Regions from separate parts of the Nocardioides sp. OK12 genome, predicted to be linked through region 4. Evidence: predicted binding sites of a transcription regulator. Region 4 holds the regulator's gene; each other region holds the start of a gene.
What was found. Region 4 encodes LexA, which represses DNA repair genes until DNA is damaged. Its sites were predicted from a motif close to TCGAACANNTGTTCGA; they were not measured.
Positions count from the first base shown of each region.

Region 1: the regulator LexA is predicted to act here: its motif matches at 1,771-1,786, upstream of ruvC (crossover junction endodeoxyribonuclease RuvC).
Region 2: the regulator LexA is predicted to act here: its motif matches at 2,789-2,804, upstream of OCU29_RS01235 (HNH endonuclease signature motif containing protein).
Region 3: the regulator LexA is predicted to act here: its motif matches at 2,712-2,727, upstream of OCU29_RS17745 (HNH endonuclease signature motif containing protein).

Region 1 is NZ_BNET01000007.1:104,759-109,719, reverse strand. It holds gene OCU29_RS17635 (hypothetical protein) at 1-232, opposite strand, end outside; gene pdxT (pyridoxal 5'-phosphate synthase glutaminase subunit PdxT) at 289-909, shown strand; gene OCU29_RS17625 (YebC/PmpR family DNA-binding transcriptional regulator) at 922-1,695, shown strand; gene ruvC (crossover junction endodeoxyribonuclease RuvC) at 1,811-2,368, shown strand; gene ruvA (Holliday junction branch migration protein RuvA) at 2,365-2,976, shown strand; gene ruvB (Holliday junction branch migration DNA helicase RuvB) at 3,031-4,062, shown strand; gene yajC (preprotein translocase subunit YajC) at 4,182-4,481, shown strand; gene secD (protein translocase subunit SecD) at 4,483-4,961, shown strand, end outside.
Region 2 is NZ_BNET01000001.1:243,189-248,149, forward strand. It holds gene smpB (SsrA-binding protein SmpB) at 1-447, shown strand, start outside; gene OCU29_RS01230 (amidohydrolase family protein) at 440-1,345, shown strand; gene OCU29_RS01235 (HNH endonuclease signature motif containing protein) at 1,373-2,758, opposite strand; gene OCU29_RS01240 (nitroreductase/quinone reductase family protein) at 2,896-3,963, shown strand; RNA gene ssrA (transfer-messenger RNA) at 4,014-4,384, shown strand; gene OCU29_RS01250 (hypothetical protein) at 4,691-4,961, shown strand, end outside.
Region 3 is NZ_BNET01000007.1:124,477-129,437, forward strand. It holds gene OCU29_RS17720 (aminotransferase class IV) at 1-509, opposite strand, end outside; tRNA gene OCU29_RS17725 (tRNA-Gly) at 661-733, shown strand; tRNA gene OCU29_RS17730 (tRNA-Cys) at 766-836, shown strand; tRNA gene OCU29_RS17735 (tRNA-Val) at 838-912, shown strand; gene OCU29_RS17740 (cupin domain-containing protein) at 1,035-1,367, shown strand; gene OCU29_RS17745 (HNH endonuclease signature motif containing protein) at 1,391-2,698, opposite strand; gene OCU29_RS17750 (hypothetical protein) at 3,099-3,632, shown strand; gene OCU29_RS17755 (hypothetical protein) at 3,636-3,938, opposite strand; gene OCU29_RS17760 (hypothetical protein) at 4,077-4,571, shown strand; gene OCU29_RS17765 (TrkA family potassium uptake protein) at 4,576-4,961, opposite strand, start outside.
Region 4 is NZ_BNET01000002.1:538,799-543,759, forward strand. It holds gene OCU29_RS06735 (alkaline phosphatase family protein) at 1-848, opposite strand, end outside; gene OCU29_RS06740 (alkaline phosphatase) at 848-2,599, opposite strand; gene lexA (transcriptional repressor LexA) at 2,701-3,435, opposite strand; gene OCU29_RS06750 (LysM peptidoglycan-binding domain-containing protein) at 3,771-4,142, shown strand; gene OCU29_RS06755 (methyltransferase domain-containing protein) at 4,328-4,961, shown strand, end outside.

The sequences.
Region 1 (4,961 bases), on a different contig from region 4:
ACGCCGCCTCGGCGTCCTGCGACTCGAGCGCGGCGAGCCAGGCCAGGTACGCCGCCTGCGGCTCGTCGGCGGCCTCGACCGCCGGCCCGGAGCCGGTCGGGCTGGTCGAGCTGGTCGAGGTGCTGCTCATGAGGCCACGTGGCTCGTCCTGGGACGAGGTGCCGTCGTCGCCGCAGGCGCCGGTGAGCAGTACCGCCACGGCGAGGACGCCGGTCAACCGGGAGCTGGGCATGGGTCCACTCTGCCACCGGCCCCGGACCGGTGGGGGAGGGTCCCTAGACTCCGCCCGTGCCCGCTGCGAACCCACCCACGATCGGCGTCCTGGCCCTCCAGGGCGACGTGCGCGAGCACGTCGCCGCCCTCGAGCTGCTCGGCTGCGCGACGCTGCGCGTACGCCGCCCCGAGGAGCTCGCGGCCTGCGACGCGCTGGTGCTGCCCGGGGGCGAGAGCACCACGATGGCGCGGCTGGCCCGCACCTTCGGGCTCATGGAGCCGCTGCGCGAGGCGGTCGCCGCCGGGCTGCCGGTGCTCGGCACCTGCGCCGGGATGATCCTGCTCGCCGACCGGGTCGACGACGGCGCGGAGGGCCAGGAGACCCTCGGCGGCATCGACATGACGGTGCGCCGCAACGCCTTCGGGCGCCAGGTCGCCTCCTTCGAGGGACCGGTCGAGATGGCCGGGCTCGACGAGCCGGTGCACGGCGTCTTCATCCGCGCCCCCTGGGTCGAGGAGGTCGGCCCCGGGGTCGAGGTGCTCGCCCGTGTCGACCACGGCGAGGCCGCAGGTAGGATCGTCGCGGTCCGTGAGGGCCACCTGATGGCGACGTCGTTCCACCCCGAGGTGGGGGGCGACTCCCGGGTCCACCAGCTGCTCGTGGACCTGGTGCGGCCACGCAGCAGAGCCGAGTAGACGGGAAGACGCATGTCTGGACACTCCAAGTGGGCGACCACCAAGCACAAGAAGGCGATCGTCGACGCCAAGCGCGGCAAGATGTTCGCCAAGCTCGTCAAGAACGTCGAGGTCGCGGCCCGGATGGGTGGCGGTGACCCCACCGGCAACCCCACGCTCTACGACGCGATCCAGAAGGCCAAGAAGTCCTCGGTCCCCAACGACAACATCGACCGCGCGGTCAAGCGCGGCTCCGGCGCCGAGACCGGCGGCGCCGACTACCAGACGATCATGTACGAGGGCTACGGCCCCAGCGGCGTCGCGATGCTCATCGAGTGCCTCACCGACAACAAGAACCGGGCCGCCATGGAGGTCCGCACCGCGATGACCCGCAACGGCGGCTCGCTGGCCGACCCGGGCTCGGTCTCGTTCCTCTTCCACCGCAAGGGCGTCGTCGTGGTGGCCAAGGACCAGGAGGGCCGCACCGTCGCCGAGGACGACCTGCTCGAGGCCACCCTCGACGCCGGCGCCGAGGACGTCAACGACCTGGGGGAGTCCTTCGAGGTCGTCTCCGAGGCCACCGACCTGGTCGCCGTGCGCACCGCCCTGCAGGCCGCCGGCATCGACTACGACTCCGCCGAGGCGCAGTTCGTGCCCGACATGCAGGTGGCGCTCGACAAGGACGGCGCCGCCAAGATGTTCCGCCTCGTCGACGTCCTCGAGGACCTCGACGACGTGCAGAACCTCTACGCCAACTTCGACGTCCCCGACGTCGTGATGGCCGAGCTCGAGGACTCCGAGGACTGAGCACCCGGCCGAAGGCCGCGCGCCCCCGCGTGTCGTACGACGAGCGGCCGGGCCGGTCGCGTACCGTCGAGCCGTGCGAACAGACGTTCGACGGAGAGGTGGACCGATGCGCGTGCTGGGGATCGACCCCGGGCTGACCCGCTGCGGGATGGGCGTGGTCGACGGCTCGGTCGGGCGTCCGCTGAGCCTGGTCGACGTCAACGTGCTGCGCACCAGCAGCGACCTGCCGGTGGCCCAGCGGCTGGTGACCATCGAGAAGGGTGTCGAGGCCTGGATCGAGGAGCACCGGCCCGACGCGGTGGCCGTCGAGCGGGTCTTCGCCCGCTCCGACGTCTCGACCGTGATGGGCACCGCCCAGGCCAGCGGCATCGCCATGGTGGTCGCCGCACGCCGGGGGCTGCCGATCGCGCTGCACACCCCCAGCGAGGTCAAGGCCGCCGTCTCCGGCAGCGGCCGGGCCACCAAGCAGCAGGTGGGGGCGATGGTGACCCGCATCCTGCGCCTCGACGCCCCGCCCAAGCCCGCCGACGCTGCCGATGCGCTGGCGCTGGCCATCACCCACATCTGGCGCGGCGGCGCCCAGGCCCGCCTCGAGCAGGCCGTGGCCCGCCAGACCCGAGCCGTCCCTGCCCGCGCCGTCCCCGCCCGCGCCGTCCCCAGGAGGACCCCGTGATCGCCTACGTCCGAGGCCCCGTGGCCGCGGTGACCCTCAACAGCGCCGTGCTCGAGGTCGGCGGCGTCGGCCTCGAGCTGATGTGCACCCCCGGCACCCTGGCCACGCTCTCGCCCAAGATCGGCACCGGCCAGCAGGCCACCCTGCCGACCTCGATGGTGGTGCGCGAGGAGTCGCTGACCCTCTTCGGCTTCCTCGACGACGACGAGAAGGCCTGCTTCGAGCTGCTGCAGACCGCTTCCGGGGTGGGGCCCAAGCTGGCGCAGGCGATGCTCGCGGTGCTCGCTCCCGACGACCTGCGCCGCGCCGTGGGCTCCGAGGACGTCAAGACCCTGACCCGGGTGCCCGGCATCGGCCAGAAGGGCGCCCAGCGGATCATCCTCGAGCTCAAGGACCGCCTCGGGGCGCCGGTCGACACTCGCGGGACCGCGGCCCCGGCGGCCAGCGCCGAGCCCTGGCGCGACCAGGTCCACCAGGGCCTCGTCGGCCTCGGCTGGTCGGCCAAGGACGCCGACCGCGCGGTCGACGACGTGGCACCCGAGGCGGGGGAGAGCCCCGACGTCGCGACCCTGCTGCGCTCGGCCCTGCGCATGCTCTCGAAGGCCTGATCGGTCGTGCACGAGGACCCCTACGACGAGTACGCCGCCGCCGAGGAGAGCCACCTGCGCTCCCTGACCGTGGCCGAGGCCGACGGCGACGAGCGGGCCGTCGAGGCGGCGCTGCGGCCCCGCACCCTCGACGAGGTCGTGGGTCAGCAGCGGGTGCGCGACCAGCTCGGCCTGGTGCTCGAGGCCGCCCGGATGCGCGAGCGCGCCCCCGACCACGTGCTGCTCTCGGGCCCTCCGGGCCTGGGCAAGACGACGCTGGCGATGATCATCGCCCACGAGATGAGCGTCCCGCTGCGGTTGACCAGCGGCCCGGCGATCACCCACGCCGGCGACCTGGCGGCGATCCTGTCGGGGCTCAACGAGGGGGACGTGCTCTTCATCGACGAGATCCACCGGATGTCGCGGCCGGCCGAGGAGATGCTCTACATGGCGATGGAGGACTTCCGGGTCGACGTCGTCATCGGCAAGGGACCCGGGGCCACGGCGATCCCGCTGGAGATCCCGCCCTTCACCCTGGTCGGCGCCACCACCCGTGCCGGCCTGCTGCCCGGGCCGCTGCGCGACCGCTTCGGGTTCACCGCCCAGCTGGAGTTCTACGAGCCCCGGGACCTCGACACGATCGTGCACCGCTCGGCCGGGCTCCTCGGTGTCGACCTGACCGCCGAGGGCTCCGCCGAGATCGCCTCCCGCTCTCGCGGCACTCCGCGCATCGCCAACAGGCTGCTGCGCCGGGTGCGCGACTACGCCCAGGTGCGTGCCGACGGCGTCGTGACCCTCGGGGTCGCCGAGGCCGCGCTCGACCTGTACGAGGTCGACGCGCTGGGCCTCGACCGTCTCGACCGTGGTGTCATCGACGTGCTGTGCCGACGCTTCAGCGGCGGGCCCGTCGGTGTCTCCACCCTCGCGGTCGCCGTGGGCGAGGAGCGCGAGACCGTCGAGGAGGTCGCCGAGCCCTTCCTGGTGCGCATCGGCTTCCTGGCCCGTACGCCGCGTGGCCGGGTGGCCACCCCGGCCGCCTGGACCCACCTGGGCCTGGCCCCGCCGGCGGGCGGCGAGGAGACCCTCTTCGGCTCCGACGCCGACTGAGCGGCACCCGGCAGGGCGGCGATGCCGTGGGCCACACCCCCGCGGCTACACTTTCGCGCGGCCGTCCCCGGGCCCGAGCCCGGCGGTCACCCCTGTCGTCGTACGTGGAGAGGTCCTTCGTGGAGGCCATCGCCCCCTTCCTGCCCCTGCTGGGCATCGCGTTCGTGTTCTGGCTGCTGATCATCCGTCCGCAGTCACGGCGCAACCGCGAGCTCATCTCGATGCAGCAGTCCATCGCCGTGGGTGACGAGGTCATGCTGACCTCGGGCATCCAGGGCACCGTGCGCGGCCTCGCCGACGACACCTTCGAGCTCGAGGTCAGCCCCGGCGTGGTGCTGCGCGTCGCGCGTGGCGCCGTCGGCCGCATCGTCTCCCGCGTCGACGAGCCGGCCGACCCCGCCGGTCCCGAGGAGCTCTGAGGTGGCCCGACGCCCCTCCAACCCCGGGCGCACCCTGGTCGCCTTCTTCGCCTCGGTCGCCGTGCTCTTCGGCCTGGTGGCCCTGGCCGGCAGCTGGACGCCCCAGCTCGGCCTGGACCTGCAGGGCGGCACCAGCATCACGCTGCGCGCCGAGGGCGACCCGACCGACGAGTCGCTCGAGGAGGCCCGCAAGATCATCGACGACCGCGTCAACGGCTCGGGCGTCGCCGAGGCCGAGGTGACCACGCAGGGCGGCCAGGACATCGTGGTGGAGGTCCCCGGCGAGAACCGCCGCGACCTGCTCGACACCGTCCAGCGCACCGCCCAGCTGCGCTTCCGCCTGGTGGCCTGCTCCCAGGTCGACGGGCGCTGCCAGAGCACCACCGGGCTGCCCGAGCAGATCATCCCCGAGGCGCCCACCACGAACGGCGGCGGCAACGGTGCCGACGGCTCTAACGGGTCGGCCGGCTCCGAGCAGCA
Region 2 (4,961 bases), on a different contig from region 4:
CAGAACAAGAAGGCGCGCCACGACTACGCCATCGAGGACACCTTCGAGGCGGGCCTGGTGCTGCAGGGCACCGAGGTGAAGTCGCTGCGGATGGGCCGCGCCAGCCTCGTCGACGGCTTCGTCGACATCGACCGCAACGAGGCGTGGCTGCACGGGGTGCACATCCCGGAGTACTCCCAGGGCACCTGGACCAACCACGCCGCACGCCGCAAGCGCAAGCTGCTGCTGAACCGGGTCGAGATCGACAAGATCGAGCGCCGGGTCAGCGAGAAGGGCCTGACGGTCATCCCGCTGGCGCTGTACTTCGTCAACGGCCGCGCCAAGGTCGAGATCGGCCTGGCGAAGGGCAAGAAGCACTGGGACAAGCGCCAGTCGATCGCCGAGCGCACTGCCAAGCGCGAGGTCGAGCAGGCCGTGGGGCGCCGCCTCAAGGGCATGCGTGACTGAGGCCGACCAGCAGGAGGTGACCTGGGCCCAGGAGGTCGGCGACGTCACCGCCTTCTGGGAGCGGCTCGGCCTGCCCGGGCTGCTCGACGTGCACACCCACTTCCTGCCCGAGCGGATCCAGCGCCGGGTGTGGGCCCAGTTCGACGAGGCCGGGCCCAAGATCGGTCGGCCCTGGCCGATCCGCTACCGCGGCACCACCCAGGAGCGGGTCGAGCAGCTGCGCGCGCTCGGCGTACGCCGCTTCTCGTCGCTGCCCTACGCCCACCGGCCCGGCATCGCCGGCTACCTCAACGAGTGGGGGGCCGAGTTCAAGCTGCTGGCGCCGGAGTCGCTGTGGTCGGCGACGTTCTACCCCGAGCCGGAGGCCGGCGCCTACGTCTCGGCGGCCCTCGAGGCCGGGGTGGAGATCTTCAAGGTGCACGTGCAGGTGGGCGAGTTCGACCTCGACGACCCGCTGCTCGACCCGGTCTGGGGGCTGCTGGCCGAGGCCGGCACCCCGGTCGTGGTGCACGCCGGGCACGCGCCGGTCGGCAACGACTTCACCGGCCCCGCGCCGATGGCGCGGGTGCTGGCCGCGCACCCGCGGTTGTGCCTGGTGGTCGCGCACCTCGGCGCGCCGGACTACCTGGACTTCATGTCGTTCGCCGACACCTACGACCGGGTGCACCTCGACACGACGATGACCTTCACCGACTTCTGGACGACCACCTACCCCGACGGGATGCTGGAGCGGCTCGCCGACCTCGGTGACCGGATCCTGCTCGGCACCGACTTCCCAACGATCCCGTACCCCTACGCCCACCAGCTCGAGGGCCTCGAGCGGCTCGGGCTGGGCGACGACTGGCTGCGCGCGGTCTGCTGGCACAACGCGGCCGCGCTGCTGGGCCTGCCGGAGTAGCTGGTCGGGCTGGTCGGGCAGGTCGGCTCAGTGCCGGGCGGTCCGGCGTGCCTTCAGCTCCCAGCCTCGGAGTGGGTGCTGGGTGAGGTGCCACCTGGGGTCGTGGGCTCGGTGGTGGTGCCAGGAACAGAGGGGGATGCCGTTGTCGAGGTCGGTGTCGCCGCGGTGGGCCCAGGGGAGGAGATGGTGGATCTCGGTCCAGGCGAAGGGTCTCTCGCAGGTGCCGATGGCGCAGGTGTCGTGGACGAGCGCCAGGGCTTTTCGTTGGTGGTGGGTGTGGAGCCGTTTGGTGCGGCCGAGGTCGAGTGGAACTGATCGGGAGTTGAGGACGGCGGGGACGAGGCCTGCTTCGCAGGCGAGTCGCCGGAGGTCGCCGGCGGCGACCCGGGTGCCGGTGTCGAGCTTGGCGGTGCCGGTCTCGTGGGGTCCGTGCCAGTCGGGCCAGGTGGCGGGGTCGAGGTCGCCGGTGGCGGCGAGGTCGCGGGTGAGGTCTTCGGCGGTCATGGTGACCAGGAGTGTGAGGGCGTTGGCGCCGTTCCAGCCGTCGGTGGGCAGGTGCTCGATGAGCTCGCACAGGGCATTGCCTGCGACCTCCCAGCCCGACAGGCCGTGGTCCGGCCCGGTGGGGGCGGACTCGTCGTAGCCGGAGATGTTCTCGCCGTCGGGGCCGGTGCGCGCCTTGTTGAGGCGGCGGGGTGCCGAGAGGGTCTCGATGGCGGTGCGCAGCAGGGAGCCGTGGAGCTCGGGGAGGGTGAACTTGCCGGAGTAGGTGCCGTCGCCGTTGTCGTGCAGCGCGAGGTAGGTCTCGTGCTTCGCGCGCCGGGACTCGCGGCCGAGCATGATCGCCTCGTGCTTGTCGGCCAGGTCGCGGTCGACGACGTCGAGCATCCGCCGGGCCGCCTGGCGGAGCCGCTTGGCGTTCATCGGGCGCCCCGAGCGGGTGCCGACCCCGGTGGCTTTGTTGACCAGCACCTCCTCAGCGGCGGCGAGCTGCTCGGGGGTGGTCTCGAGCGGTGCCTGCTCAGCGGCGCGGACGACCACCCGGACCTGGTCGGCGCGCAGCTGGCCGGCGGCGTACGCCTCGCGCGTGTGGTGGTACTTCGTCTTGAGCAGCTCGGCCAGGTGCAGGCCGCCCGCGTTGACCTCGCGAGTGGTGCCGGTGAGGGCGGCCGCCCAGGCATCGGTGCCCGTGGCCGCGTCATCGGCGGCGACCTGGCGTCGTTCGGCCTCGGCGAGGACCTTGAGGCGCAGCGACTCGGCCTGCGACTCGACGACGGCCAGCGTCTCGAGCAGGTGACCCAGCTCCTCGCGGGCCACGTGCTCGAGGGCGATGGCGTGCGCCTCGCCCAGGGCAGCGCTCGCGCCGGCCACCGCGGGGGCCGCGGTGGGGATCGGGAGCGCCGTCAACGTCATGCCTCCATGATCCCAGAGCGAGGGCGTCATGGGAACACCAGTTCGAAGATCTGTGGAGAACTTCTCGGGGTCCTGTGGCGGTGCGCTCGGGACCTTCGTCGCTGCCCTCTCGCGCGTGCGCGCGCTGGACTGTTGGCATGAGGACGCAGACCGCTGACCTCCGGCCGAGACCCACGTCGCGCTCGGCGGACCGGCCCGGTCTGGGCGTCTGGGTGGCCGCGCTGTCGCTGGCCGAGGCGGTCGGCCTGGCCGCCGCGGCCGGGGCCTCGCGCCTGGTGGGGTCGTGGTCGGCGGAGCCGGGGGTGCGAGGCAGTGTCGGGCTCGGCCTGCTGCTCGTGGTCGGTGCCGGTCTCGTCGAGGGGCTGGCTCTCGGGTCGGCGCAGGCGTGGAACCTCGGGCGCTGGCTCCCGCGGTTGCGGCGGGCGCGGTTCGTCGCGGCCACCGTCCTGGTGGCCGGCCTGGGCTGGGCGGCGGGGGCTGCCCCAGCGGTGCTGGGCCAGGAGGCGGGGGAGGCCGTCGGCGGCGCGCCGCCGGTGTTGCTGCTGCTCGCGGCGGTCGGCGTCGGGCTGGTGCTCGGACCTCTGCTCGGGCTGGCCCAGGCGTCGGCGCTGCGGCCGGCGGTGGGCCACCCCGGCGCCTGGGTGCTGGCCAGTGCGCTGGCCTGGCCGCCGGTGATGGTGGCGATCTTCGCTGGGGCCTCGCTGCCTGGGCAGGACTGGTCGCCGGCGGAGGTCGTCGGCGCTGGGGCTGCGACCGGAGCCGTCGCGGGCGGCCTGCTCGGCCTGGCGACGTACTGGGCACTGGGGTCGATGACCGCCGTCCCGCTGTGGGACCGGGTGCTGCTGCGCCTGCTCGGCTCCTCGTGGGGCTGGCTCGACGGTGACCTGGTGGGGGTCGAGGTGCGGGGTCGGCGGACCGGGCGGACCCACCGGGTGCCGGTGCGCTACGCCGTCGACCTCGAGGGCGCGCTCGTCGTCGTGCCCCGCGACGGCACGAGCTGGTGGCGCAACGTGCACCGGCCCACCACGGCGGTCGAGGTGCTGTGGCAGGGCGAGTGGCTCCCGGCGTACGCCGAGCCGCTGGTGCCCGGCCACCCCGACCACGAGGAGGCCTGGGCGACGTACTCGCTGCGCTGGCCGCGCGCGCACCTGCCTGCGAACGGGGTCGTGCTGCGGGTGCGGGGGTCGGGCGGGAATGCTGCGTGACCTCGGGTGGTTGGGTCAGGTAGCCTGTGCGTGCAGGTGAAAACTCAAGAGGGGCTGATCGGTTTCGACTTGGGACGTTAGTTCCTGGAGAAGCGGGTCGAGAAGCCAGCGCCATCTCGTAAACGATCGCTGGAAACCAATAACTGCCAACACCAATCGCAGTTCCTTCGCTCTCGCTGCCTGAGCAGTGATCGAAGCGTCAGACCGGGCACCTGTCTCCGTCCCGGAACCTGGCGTCGACTAGGAGACTCGCTGATCAACTGCAGTCAGAGTGGTTGATCGGGACTCAAATCTGACTGAGCCCGTCGGTGACGTGTCTGTTGCGAGCACCGGGGCTGAGAAAACGACATCACAGACTGCACCCGGAGAAGACCAGGTTCGACGCTCGAGGACGCGGGTTCGATTCCCGCCAGCTCCACTGACTGACTGACACGCGGGCGTGTTCCCGAAAGGATGACGCGCTTGTTCCCGAAAGCCTCTTGAGAGAAGTGCCCGGAGCCCCGCAGGGGTTCCGGGCACTTATTCGTTGCCGTTCAGGGCGCGGTTGTCCCTGCGTTGCCCGCGTTTCGCGAGCCGACGGCCCGGGCTGTGGGTGGGCGCCCGCGTGGGGGCAGCACTTCAGCCCTCATGCCTGTGGCGCTGAGGGTGCGGGTGCGGTTGATGCGGAGGTGGGCACAGAGTGGGCCAACCCGTAGACGAGCTCCTGGTCCCATGGCAGGGTGCCGAGGTGACCGAAGCTGCCTGGCTTTCCCTAGAAGCGACCCTGATGACAACGCACGCCATCGAGGCCTACGGCGGCGTGCAACTTGGACGCCAGGCGCTGGAGACGGCGGCCGCGTCCCTCAGTGGTGGGCAGATCCCCATGCAGGTGGAGCATGATCAGACACGACCGCTTCGGGTCCGGGATCTTGTGGCTTGGGTGGAAGACGGTGACGACGGCTTCTCGCGGCTGAAGGTACGATACGACGTGCACCCCGACGATGTGCACATCGTATCCG
Region 3 (4,961 bases), on a different contig from region 4:
GCCAGGTTCGCGAAGACCGCCTCGTCGGCCCCGCGCCGCTTCGCCTCCGCGAGCGCCACCACGTTCTCGGCGTACGACGTCGTCTTGAGCCCGGCGAGCGCCCCCCGCTCGTTGCGGGGCCAGGGCACCGTGGCGACCCGGGCGGCCGGTGCGGCCTCCTCGAGGGGCACCAGGACGACCGCGACCGTGGGCTCGGCGTCGCCGCGGCCGGACCCGAGCGGCCCGGGGCCCCCGGTGACCGTGATGCGCAGGCGACCCAGCGGCAGCGGCTCGCCCTCCAGCACGGCCGCGATCCCCTGGCGCACCAGCGCATCGTCGGGGGCCGGCAGCCCGAGCCCGAGAGCGCTCACCCGCAGGCGCGCCAGGTGGCGGTCGAGGGCGAACGGCCGGCCGTCGACGACCTTGACGGCCTCGAACACCCCGTCCCCCACCGTGAAGCCGTGGTCGCTGACCTGCACCACCGGCTGGTGGGGGTCAGCGAGCTGATGTCCGTTCACCCAGGCGCGCACAAGAGCCACTGTAGGCGCCCCTGCAGGGAGCAGAAGCCCGCTCCACGGGCGTTGTTGGCCGGCTCGCCACGCCGCCGACACCCGGATTTGGCACGTCCTGGGGGTTGGGCTAATGTTCCTGTCGCAGCCCGGGGGAAACCCCAGGCGGCAAGCGGACGTAGCTCAGTTGGTAGAGCGCAACCTTGCCAAGGTTGAGGTCGCGAGTTCGAGCCTCGTCGTCCGCTCGGAGAGGTCTCTCTCTTGGTTAGACCTCCGTGGTGGAGTGGCCGAGAGGCGAGGCAACGGACTGCAAATCCGTCTACACGGGTTCAAATCCCGTCTCCACCTCGGGCGATTGGCGCAGCGGTAGCGCGCTTCCTTGACACGGAAGAGGTCACTGGTTCAAACCCAGTATCGCCCACCAGTTCCACACAGAGGCCGGTCTCCTTCGGGATGCCGGCCTTCTGCTTTTCCTGGACCTTGGTCCTGCGCTCGCGTGTCCTCCGACCCGAGCCTCCCGGGGCAAGGTCGTCCGAGACTGGTGGCATGGAAGCCGTCTCCCTCGTCCGACTGGGCCACGAGCACCTCAGCAGAGCCGCCGGCGCGACCGCCGGACGCAGCAGCGTCACCGTCCACGGCGGTCAGGGCTATGCCCTGCACCAGACCCTCATCGCCCTCGCGGCCGGGCACGGGCTCGACGAGCACCGCCACACCGGAGAGGCCACCCTCCAGGTCGTGCACGGCACCGTCGACCTGGTGACCTCCGATGACACGGTGCGGCTGCGCACCGGCGACCACGCCGTCGTCCCTGCTGCGGCGCACAGCGTCGCCGCCAGCGAGGACAGCGTCGTGCTGCTGACGACCACCGCCGGGCACTGAGACACCCCTACCACCGGCAGCGGTCAGCGGGTCTCGAGCTCGAGGGTGCCTTGGCGGGTGACGGCGTAGGTGTGGCCGTGCTGGTCGTGCCAGAGGTAGTCGCCGTGGTGGGTGCGGTGGTAGGTCCAATGGCCGTGGGTCTTGTTGCGGTGGTGGTGCCTGCACAGGGGTGCCAGGTTGGCTGGGTGGGTCTGGCCGGGTGGTCCGCCTTCGTCCATGGGGATGTAGGCGGTGATGTGGTCGAGGTCGCAGCGGGTGGCGGGGGTGTCGCAGAAGGGGTGCACGCAGTGGGTGTCGCGGCGGGTGACCAGGTCGCGCATCCACCGGGGCGGGTCGTGGGCGTCGATGGCGTCGGTGCGGGCCATGTCGAGGACCGGCAGCACGGTGACCGAGGCCCCGGCCAGCCAGTCGCGGATCGTGGCGAGGGTGGCGGGGCCCAGCCCGAGCACCCGCCCCACGCCCGGACCCACGAGGGGTTCGGTGAGGTCGTCGGTGGTGAGGTCGATGGCCAGCCGTACCCGGGGGCGGGGTGCGCCGAGGCCGTCGAGGACCTCGGCCAGCGCCTGGATCTGGCGTACGCCGAGGTCGCGCTGACTGTCGGGGTCTACTGCGGGGTCTGCGGGTGGGGCGATGGTGTCGGTGACCAGGTCGTGCAGGCGCTGCAGGGTGGGGGTGTCACCGGTGATCGCGAGCCAGGAGGTGCCGGCCCACTGGCGGCCCTCACCGGCGCGGTGGTGGCGCAGCGTGATGCCCCACTCGTGGACCCGGGCGTGCTCCTCGGCGTCGGTGAGGGTCTCGGGGTCGTACAGGGCGGCCGCCTCGGCGACCGCGCGGTCGATGCGGGTGGGGCCCACGGAGTCCACGAGGGGTGCCAGGACCGCATCGACGTGCGCGGCGGCCTCGACCGAGAGGCCCTGGGTGGCCTTCGCGACCCGTCGGGCGCGCCACAGCGCGACCTCGAGGGACTCCACCCGGGCGTGGATCCTGGGCAGCCGGTGCCGCAGCTCGAGCGCCTCGCCCATCAGCGAGGTGGTCGCGGCCGGTGACATCCGCATCACCGCCGCCAACGGCTCGGCGGTGAACTCCGCCACCGCCGGGACCCCCTCGCCACCGATCCAGGCATCGCAGTCCCAGACCCGGTCCTGCTCGCCCCACGAGAGCCGCTGGGTGTCGTCGAGGGCGGGGTGCAGGTCGCACCAGCGCAGCACCAGCCGCAACCGGCGGCGCTCGGCGCGACGTACCTCGACCTCGGCCTCGCGGGCCACCTCGAGCAGCCGGTCAGCGTCGAGGTCGTCGACCTCGCAGAGCTGCTCGCGGCTGGGCTGCGTCATGACCCGATTTTACTCGAACGTGCGTTCGAAGGCAATGGTTTCTCCCCAGCGGCAAGGCACTCACGCCGACACCTGACTGCCACTGGAGACCCACGGGGTGGGGCGTCGGCCCCGGTGCACGCCGGCGAGCGGCAAGGCCGTCTGGACAGCTCCCTGGATTTTGCCGTCGAGGTGGAGAACTCCCTGCGCGGGACGGCACCGACCGGTGAGGATCGGTGCCGACGCCGCCACCACAGTCCCCCCTGGTGGTAGCGGTCCGAGGCGCTCACCCGGCCGTCTCCGGCGCGTCCCCGCCGGAGACGGGTCAGCGCTCGTGGCCCGTCGGCCATCGAGGCCGACACAGCTGCACCGCGCCAGTCACATGCGTCACTTGAGTCACACCACGCACTACATTGCGGGGATGCCCAGGTCCACCGCGCTCCGCACCACCCTCGCCACCACCGCCGCCGCGGTGGCGCTCAGCCTCGCGCCGGCAGCACCGACCGCGTCCGCGGCACCCGCCCCGGCACTCCCGGGGGCCGCGACGGCCACCTCGATGGCGACCTCGATGGCACCCGTCCGCGCCAAGGCGCGGCACGACCGCGGCTGGGCCGAGCTGACGACGTACCGGCGCGCGATCCTCGAGGGCTGCCGACCGCCGCGCGACGGCGCGTTCCGTCGTCTCGTGCTGCGCCTGCGCAACGCCCACGACAAGCGGCTGCGGCGCGCCGAGGTCACCTTCAAGGACCGGGCCTACTCGCTGCCCTGGAGCGGCGACAGCCGCACCCCGTGGGTGCGCGCCGGCCGAGCCGCCCCGCTCGCGCACGTCTCGACCACCGGCCGACTGGTCACCCAGCGCTTCCGGGTCCGCCTGCGCACCCGCCACGACGTCAGCCCCGCGCGCTCGCTGCGCTGGAGCGACGTGCCGACGTGCCGGCGCGGTCGGCGCCACTGAGGCTCACAACGGGGTGAGGCTCGAGCCCGGGAGCCACTCCTGCACCAGGCCCCACGAGCCCGGCCGCACCCGGGCCGCGTAGACGACCAGGCCCTGCCAGCCGTCGGGGCTCTGCCGCCACTCCAGCAGCAGCCCGGGCCGCTTCTCGCCCTCCTCGTCGAGCGGGTCGCCCACCCAGCAGTGCCGCGCCGGGCAGGGCGAGGTCGGCGTACGCCGCGCGGGGGCGGCCGCGGGAGCGGCGCGGTCGCTGCGTCGGCGCTCCCCGAGCGGCACCCCGCTCCCCCGCTTGCTCATCCCGCCGGCCATCCCCCGATCCTCCCACAAGATCGAACGTGCGTTCGACCCTCGGGGCGGTCCGTGGACCGCGCGACCGGTCCGATACCGTCGGTGCCGTCCTGCCCCGAGCCGACCGAGCCGACAGACCCGATCAGCGGAGGAACACCCGTGCCGAGCACACCCCACCCGACCCGTGCGGTCACCTGGCTGGCCCCCGTCGCGGTGGCGCTGCTGGTCGCGGCCGTGCTGGTCGTGCCGAGCCTGGCGACCTCCGACGACGCCCCCGACGACCGCACCCGGGAGATCGACCGGGTCGCCGCCGGCGGCAAGAGCTGGTCGACGATGAAGACCTACAAGCGCGCCAAGCTCCAGGCCTGCCGACCGGCGACGGCCGAGGGCTACTCCCACCTGCTGGTGCGGATGAACAACAAGCACCGCACCTCCGAGCGCCGCGTGGAGGTCTGGGTCAAGGACGCCTCGACCGCTCCCTTCTGGACGGCGGCGGCGCACAGCGGCTGGGCCGCGGCCGGCAAGCGCAAGGTGTTCGCCCGCTTCAGCAGCACCGGTGACCTGGCCAAGCAGAAGGTGCGGGTCAAGATGCGCACCCACCACGGCTCCAAGCGGTTCACCTACTTCTCCTGGGACCGCGTCCCCACCTGCTGAGGCCTCACTCCGCGTCGGTGGCGGCGTCCTCGTTGTGGGTGCCCGGGCGCGGTGCCCACGGCAGCTCCTTGGCCGGGCGCACGACGATCAGGCGGTCGCCGCGGGCCAGCTGGCTGACCACCGGGTCGAAGTAGCGGTAGACCTTCTCGTCGCGCACGACCGAGATCACCTGGTCTGGCAGCGACTGCGGCTGGCGACCGACCTCGCTGACGAGCAGCTCACGCTCGGCCACCTCGAGCCCGTCGCCGTAGCTGAGCAGGTCCTCCATCACGGTGCCGAGCGTCGGGGAGACGCTGGAGAGGCCCAGCAGGCGCCCCACCGCGTCGGAGGAGGTGATCACCGAGTCGGCACCGGACTGTCGCATCAGCGGGGAGTTCTCGTGCTCGCGGA
Region 4 (4,961 bases):
CGGTCGGGGTAGGACCAGTCCATCGAGTGGTCGGCCAGCACGATGACGATCGAGTGCTCCCAGCGCCCCGAGCTCTTCAGCTCGGCCACGAAGTCGCCGACGAGCCGGTCGGTGTTGACCAGCGCCAGCTTGCGCGCGGCCTCGAGCGTGGTGGGCCCGGTGAGGTCGGTGTGTCCGAGCCGGTCGACGTCGCCGAGGTTGACGAAGACCAGGTGGGGGTCGAGCTCGCCGATCATGTCGAGGGTGGCGCGCATCGTGAAGTCGTCGGGGGCGTGCCCCGAGATCGGGACGATCGGGAACGGCTCCCAGCGGTGCGTGGCCCGCTCGCCGAAGATCCCGTAGAGGTACTCCTTGCTCAGCACCGTGCCGGTGGTCAACCCGCGCCTGTTGAGCCGCTCGATGACGGTGGGGAAGCGCAGGTCGGAGGGCTGGTCGAGGGTGCGGATCTCGCCCAGCGCCCGGTCGTAGACCGCGTTGGCCGGCACGCCGCTGCGGTCGGGGCGCACCCCGGTCATCATCATCGTGTGGTTGGGGATGGTCTCCATCACCGGCATCGAGGTGGCCCGCGGGTGGTGCACCCCGCCCTCGCGCAGCGCGAGCAGGTTCGGCGTCAGCCCGCTGTCGATCTCCTCGGGCCGGCAGCCGTCGACGACCAGCACGTAGGCCCGCTTGCGGGTCGAGGCCCGCGCCGCGAGCGCCGCCGGCTCGAGCCCGGCCACGGTCGAGAACGCCAGGCCCGAGGCCGCCGCGGTCAGGACCGTGCGCCGACCGGCGCGGATCTCACCGAGGCCGCGGGCGAAGGGGGCGGGGCCGGCCGCGTCGCAGTGGCCGCTCGTCGGGTCGCACATCAGCGGTCTCCTACGGGGGTGCTCACGCGCTGCACCGTGCCGGTGCCGGCCAGGGTGCGGAACGACGCGTCGTGGGTGGCGGTGGTCTGCTGGTCGTCGCGGGCCCCGATGACGTACCAGTCCATCTGGGTGCGCTCGGCGGTGATGTCGAGCACCGAGAAGCCGTGGTCGTCGAAGTTCAGGTACTTGATGTGGCGGTTGTTGGCCTTGATCGCGGTCTCCACCAGCGGCGTCAGCGCCGGCTGGCCGGTGATGTCCTTGAGGTTGTTGGAGGTCACCGAGGAGCACACGAACTCCACGCCCACCGAGTCGCCGAGCAGCGGGTAGAGCGAGGTGTCCATCGGCAGGTCGCAGGCCCACCCCGAGTGGATGTCGCCGGTCACGAAGACCACGTCCTTGACCTGGTGGTCGTCGATGTGGCGGAAGACCTCGCGGCGGTCGGCGGTGTAGCCGTCCCACTGGTCGACGTTGTACGGCGAGCCGTCCTGGGGCAGCAGCCCGGTGACGTCGTTGACCGGGTCGACGAGCTCGTTGGGCAGATCGGCGAAGGTGACCGGGGCGATCATCACCGGGTTGCCGACGACCTTCCACTGCGGGGCGTGGTTGCCGCGGGTCAGGGAGTCCTTGAGCCACTCCATCTGCCGGTTGCCGGTGATCGAGCGCGCCGGGTCGTTGACCTCGGCGTCCACCAGCGGGGTCGCGACCTGCTGGGACCGGTAGGTGCGCAGGTCGAGCATGCTGACCTCGGCCAGGTCGCCGAAGCGCAGGCGGCGGTAGAGCCGGGCGCCGTCGCCCAGCGAGGCGGTGCCGTCCATACGCACCGGCATCCACTCGTCGTACGCGCGGTGGGCGCGGGCGCGCCGCTTGAGGTAGTCGCCCTCGGAGTCGTCGTGGTTCTCGGCGTTCTTCCTCCACTGGTCGTTGGTGACCTCGTGGTCGTCCCAGGTCACGATCCAGGCGTACCGGGCGTGCAGGGCCTGCAGGTCGGGGTCGGTCTTGTACTGCGCGTGCCGGCGGCGGTAGTCGGAGAGCGAGACCATCTCGCGCGCGGGGTCGTGCGGGCGGATGTCGACGTTGTCCTGGCCCATGCCGTACTGGCCGGGTGCGTACTCGTAGAGGTAGTCGCCCAGGTGCAGCACCGCGTGCAGGTCGTCGCGCTCGGCGAGCAGCCGGTAGGCGCTGAACCAGCCGGCCTGCAGGTTGGCGCAGGACACCACGCCGAAGCGCAGGTTGTCGGGCGTGGCGCGCTTGGCCGGGGCGGTGCGGGTGGTGCCGACCGGGCTGCGCTGGCCGCGCGCGGTGAAGCGGTAGTGGTAGACGGTCTCGGGCTGCAGGCCCGTCACGTCGAGCTTGACGGTGTGGTCGCGCGCGGCGCTGGTGACGAAGCGGCCACGGCGCACGACGTTGCGGAAGCGGCGGTCGGTGGCGACCTCCCAGCGCACGCCCACCCGCGGGCCCTTGCCCGAGCCGGGGGTGGCGGCCCTGGTGGGGGTGACCCGGGTCCAGATCAGCACCGCGCGCGGCAGCGGGTCGCCGGAGGCCACGCCGTGGGCGAAGACGTCGTGGCGGGCCTTCGCAGCGACCGCGTGCGGGCTCGCGAGCACGCCGGCGCCGGTGATGGCGGCGCCGCCGGCCCCGACGGCACTGGCGGCCAGGACCGTACGGCGTCCGAGGGCGGCGAGGCGGGCCCGCTCGGCGTCGGCGGGGCGCACGGCGTCAGCGGCGGTGGTGGGGGTCAGTGGTGGGGTCACGCCTCATCCAACGACACACCGCCGTCCACGTGACGTGGACGGCGGTGTGAGCACCGTCTGTTCACCGTCGGTTCGGTCTCCCGACGGGCGGGTGCGGGGCCTCAGAGGCTGCGCAGCACCGCGGTGACGACCCCGAGGATCGAGGCGTGGGTGCCGTCGATCGGCTCGTAGGCGTCGTTGTGGGGCAGCAGCCAGACCTTGCCGTCCTTGCGCTGGAAGGTCTTGACGGTGGCCTCCTCGCCGATCAGGGCGGCGACGATCTGGCCGTTGCTGGCGGTCTGCTCCTGGCGGATCACCACGTAGTCGCCGTCGCAGATCGCGGCGTCGATCATCGAGTCGCCGGAGACCTCGAGCAGGAAGAGCTGGCCGTCGCCGACCAGCTGCTGGGGCAGCGGGAAGACGGCCTCGACCCGCTCCTCGGCCAGGATCGGGCCACCGGCGGCGATCCGGCCCACGACCGGCACGTAGGAGGCCTGCGGCATGGTGTTGCCGATGTCGGTCTCGTCGACCGAGCTGTCGTCGGCCGAGGAGATCGCCTTGCGGCGCGCCATCAGCTCGGGCAGGAAGACCTCGAGGGCGCGCGGGCGGTGGGGGTCGCGCTTGAGGAAGCCCTTCTCCTCGAGCACCTTGAGCTGGTGGGAGACGCTGGAGGTGCTGGTCAGGCCGACGGCCTGGCCGATCTCGCGCATGCTCGGCGGGTAGCCGCGGGTCTCGATGGCCTCCTTGATGCACGCGAGGACCTTGATCTGGCGCGGCGTCAGGCCGGTCGCGTCGGGAGGGCCGTCGGGCAGCTCCGCGACCCCGCGCTTGCGGGGGCCGCTGTTCTTGGTGGCCATCGTGTGCCTTTCGTGCGCGAGGCCCGAGCCGGGGAGTCCGCTCGGATGGGTCGTGGACCCACGCTATCGCCGCGCGGGCCCGACTTCAAACATCTGTTCGAAGGGCGTGTCGCGCTCGTGGAGGCGGCGACGGGCTGCTCCGGAGTGACGTCGGGGATCTCGAACAATTGTTCGCTGCACCCCTTGCGCGGCTCGAACACCTGATCTAGTCTCGCTCATGTGTTCGATCGAACACCTGGTCGAAGCAGGATCTCGACCGGGACTGTCGGTGGCTGTCCGTAGACATCTCCCTGACCGAGCACGACGACGACCACCCCCTTCCCCAGGAGGTCCCGATGAGCACCATGACCCTCACCGCCGCCCCGGCCCCGATCCGCCTCGGCGCCGTCCGCGCCACCCGCCGTACGACGCCGGGCTCGCTGCGGCTGACCCGCCGCGGCCGGCTCGCTGTGCTGGCCGCGGGCCTGCTGCTCGTCGCCCTGGTGGGCGTCGTGCTGGCCGGCGTCTCCGTTGCCACCAGCGAGAGCGGCACCGCCCCGGCGACCGAGACGATCACCGTCGGCGTCGGCGACACGCTGTGGGCCATCGCCGCCGAGCGCGCCGAGTCCGGCGACGTGCGCGAGGTCATCGAGCGCATCCAGCAGCTGAACTCCCTCGACGGTGGCCTGGTGGTCACCGGCCAGCGCCTGGTCGTCCCGGCCGGCTGAGGAACGGCCCGCGACCGCGCTGCGGTCCGGGCACGGCGGCCCCTGCGGCCGCCCACAGATTTCGTCGGTCGCCTCGACCCCGGCCGGCGAAACCAGGGGAAAGACGAGGGGCGGGCCCGCAGTGGGCCCGCCCCTCGCGCTGTGTCGGGCCCTGTCTTCCGCGTCCGGTGCGGGAGGCTGTCGTGGTGAGCGACGACGTCTTCGAGAGCAGGCTGGCCCAGCGGCAGGCGTGGTGCGAGGCGCCCTGGGGCCGCCTGCGGTTCGCGGTGGTGCGCGAGACGCTGCGCCGCCAGGTCGAGGCGCTGGAGGCCGACCTCGGGCAGCCGCGGGCGCTGCGGGTCCTCGACGTCGGCGGGGGCGACGGCCGCGACGCCCTGGGCCTGGCCGTCGCCGGCCACCACGTCACGGTCCTCGACCCGGCGCCCTCCTGGCTCGCCGAGGCCCGCCGCCGCGCCGAGTCCGCGCGGGTGGGGGAGCGGGTGGTGACCCTCGAGGGCTCGATCGACGACCTGAGCGGGGCCGGCGGCGGGTTCGACCTGGTGCTGTGCCACAACGTGCTGCACTACCGCCCGGCCGAGACCGGCGCGGCCGACGTACGACGTCTGGCGCAGGCGGCGCGGCCGGGCGGCCGGGTCTCGGTGATGGCGCCGAACCCCGCGGCGCGGGTGATCGGGCGGCTGGTGCGCGAAGGGCCGGAGGCGGCGCTCGACGAGCTCGGCCGCGACGACATGGAGTCGGCCACCTTCACCACGACCGCGCGGGCGGTGGCCCGCGACGAGGTCGAGGAGCAGCTGGTGGCGGCCGGGCTCGAGGTGGTGG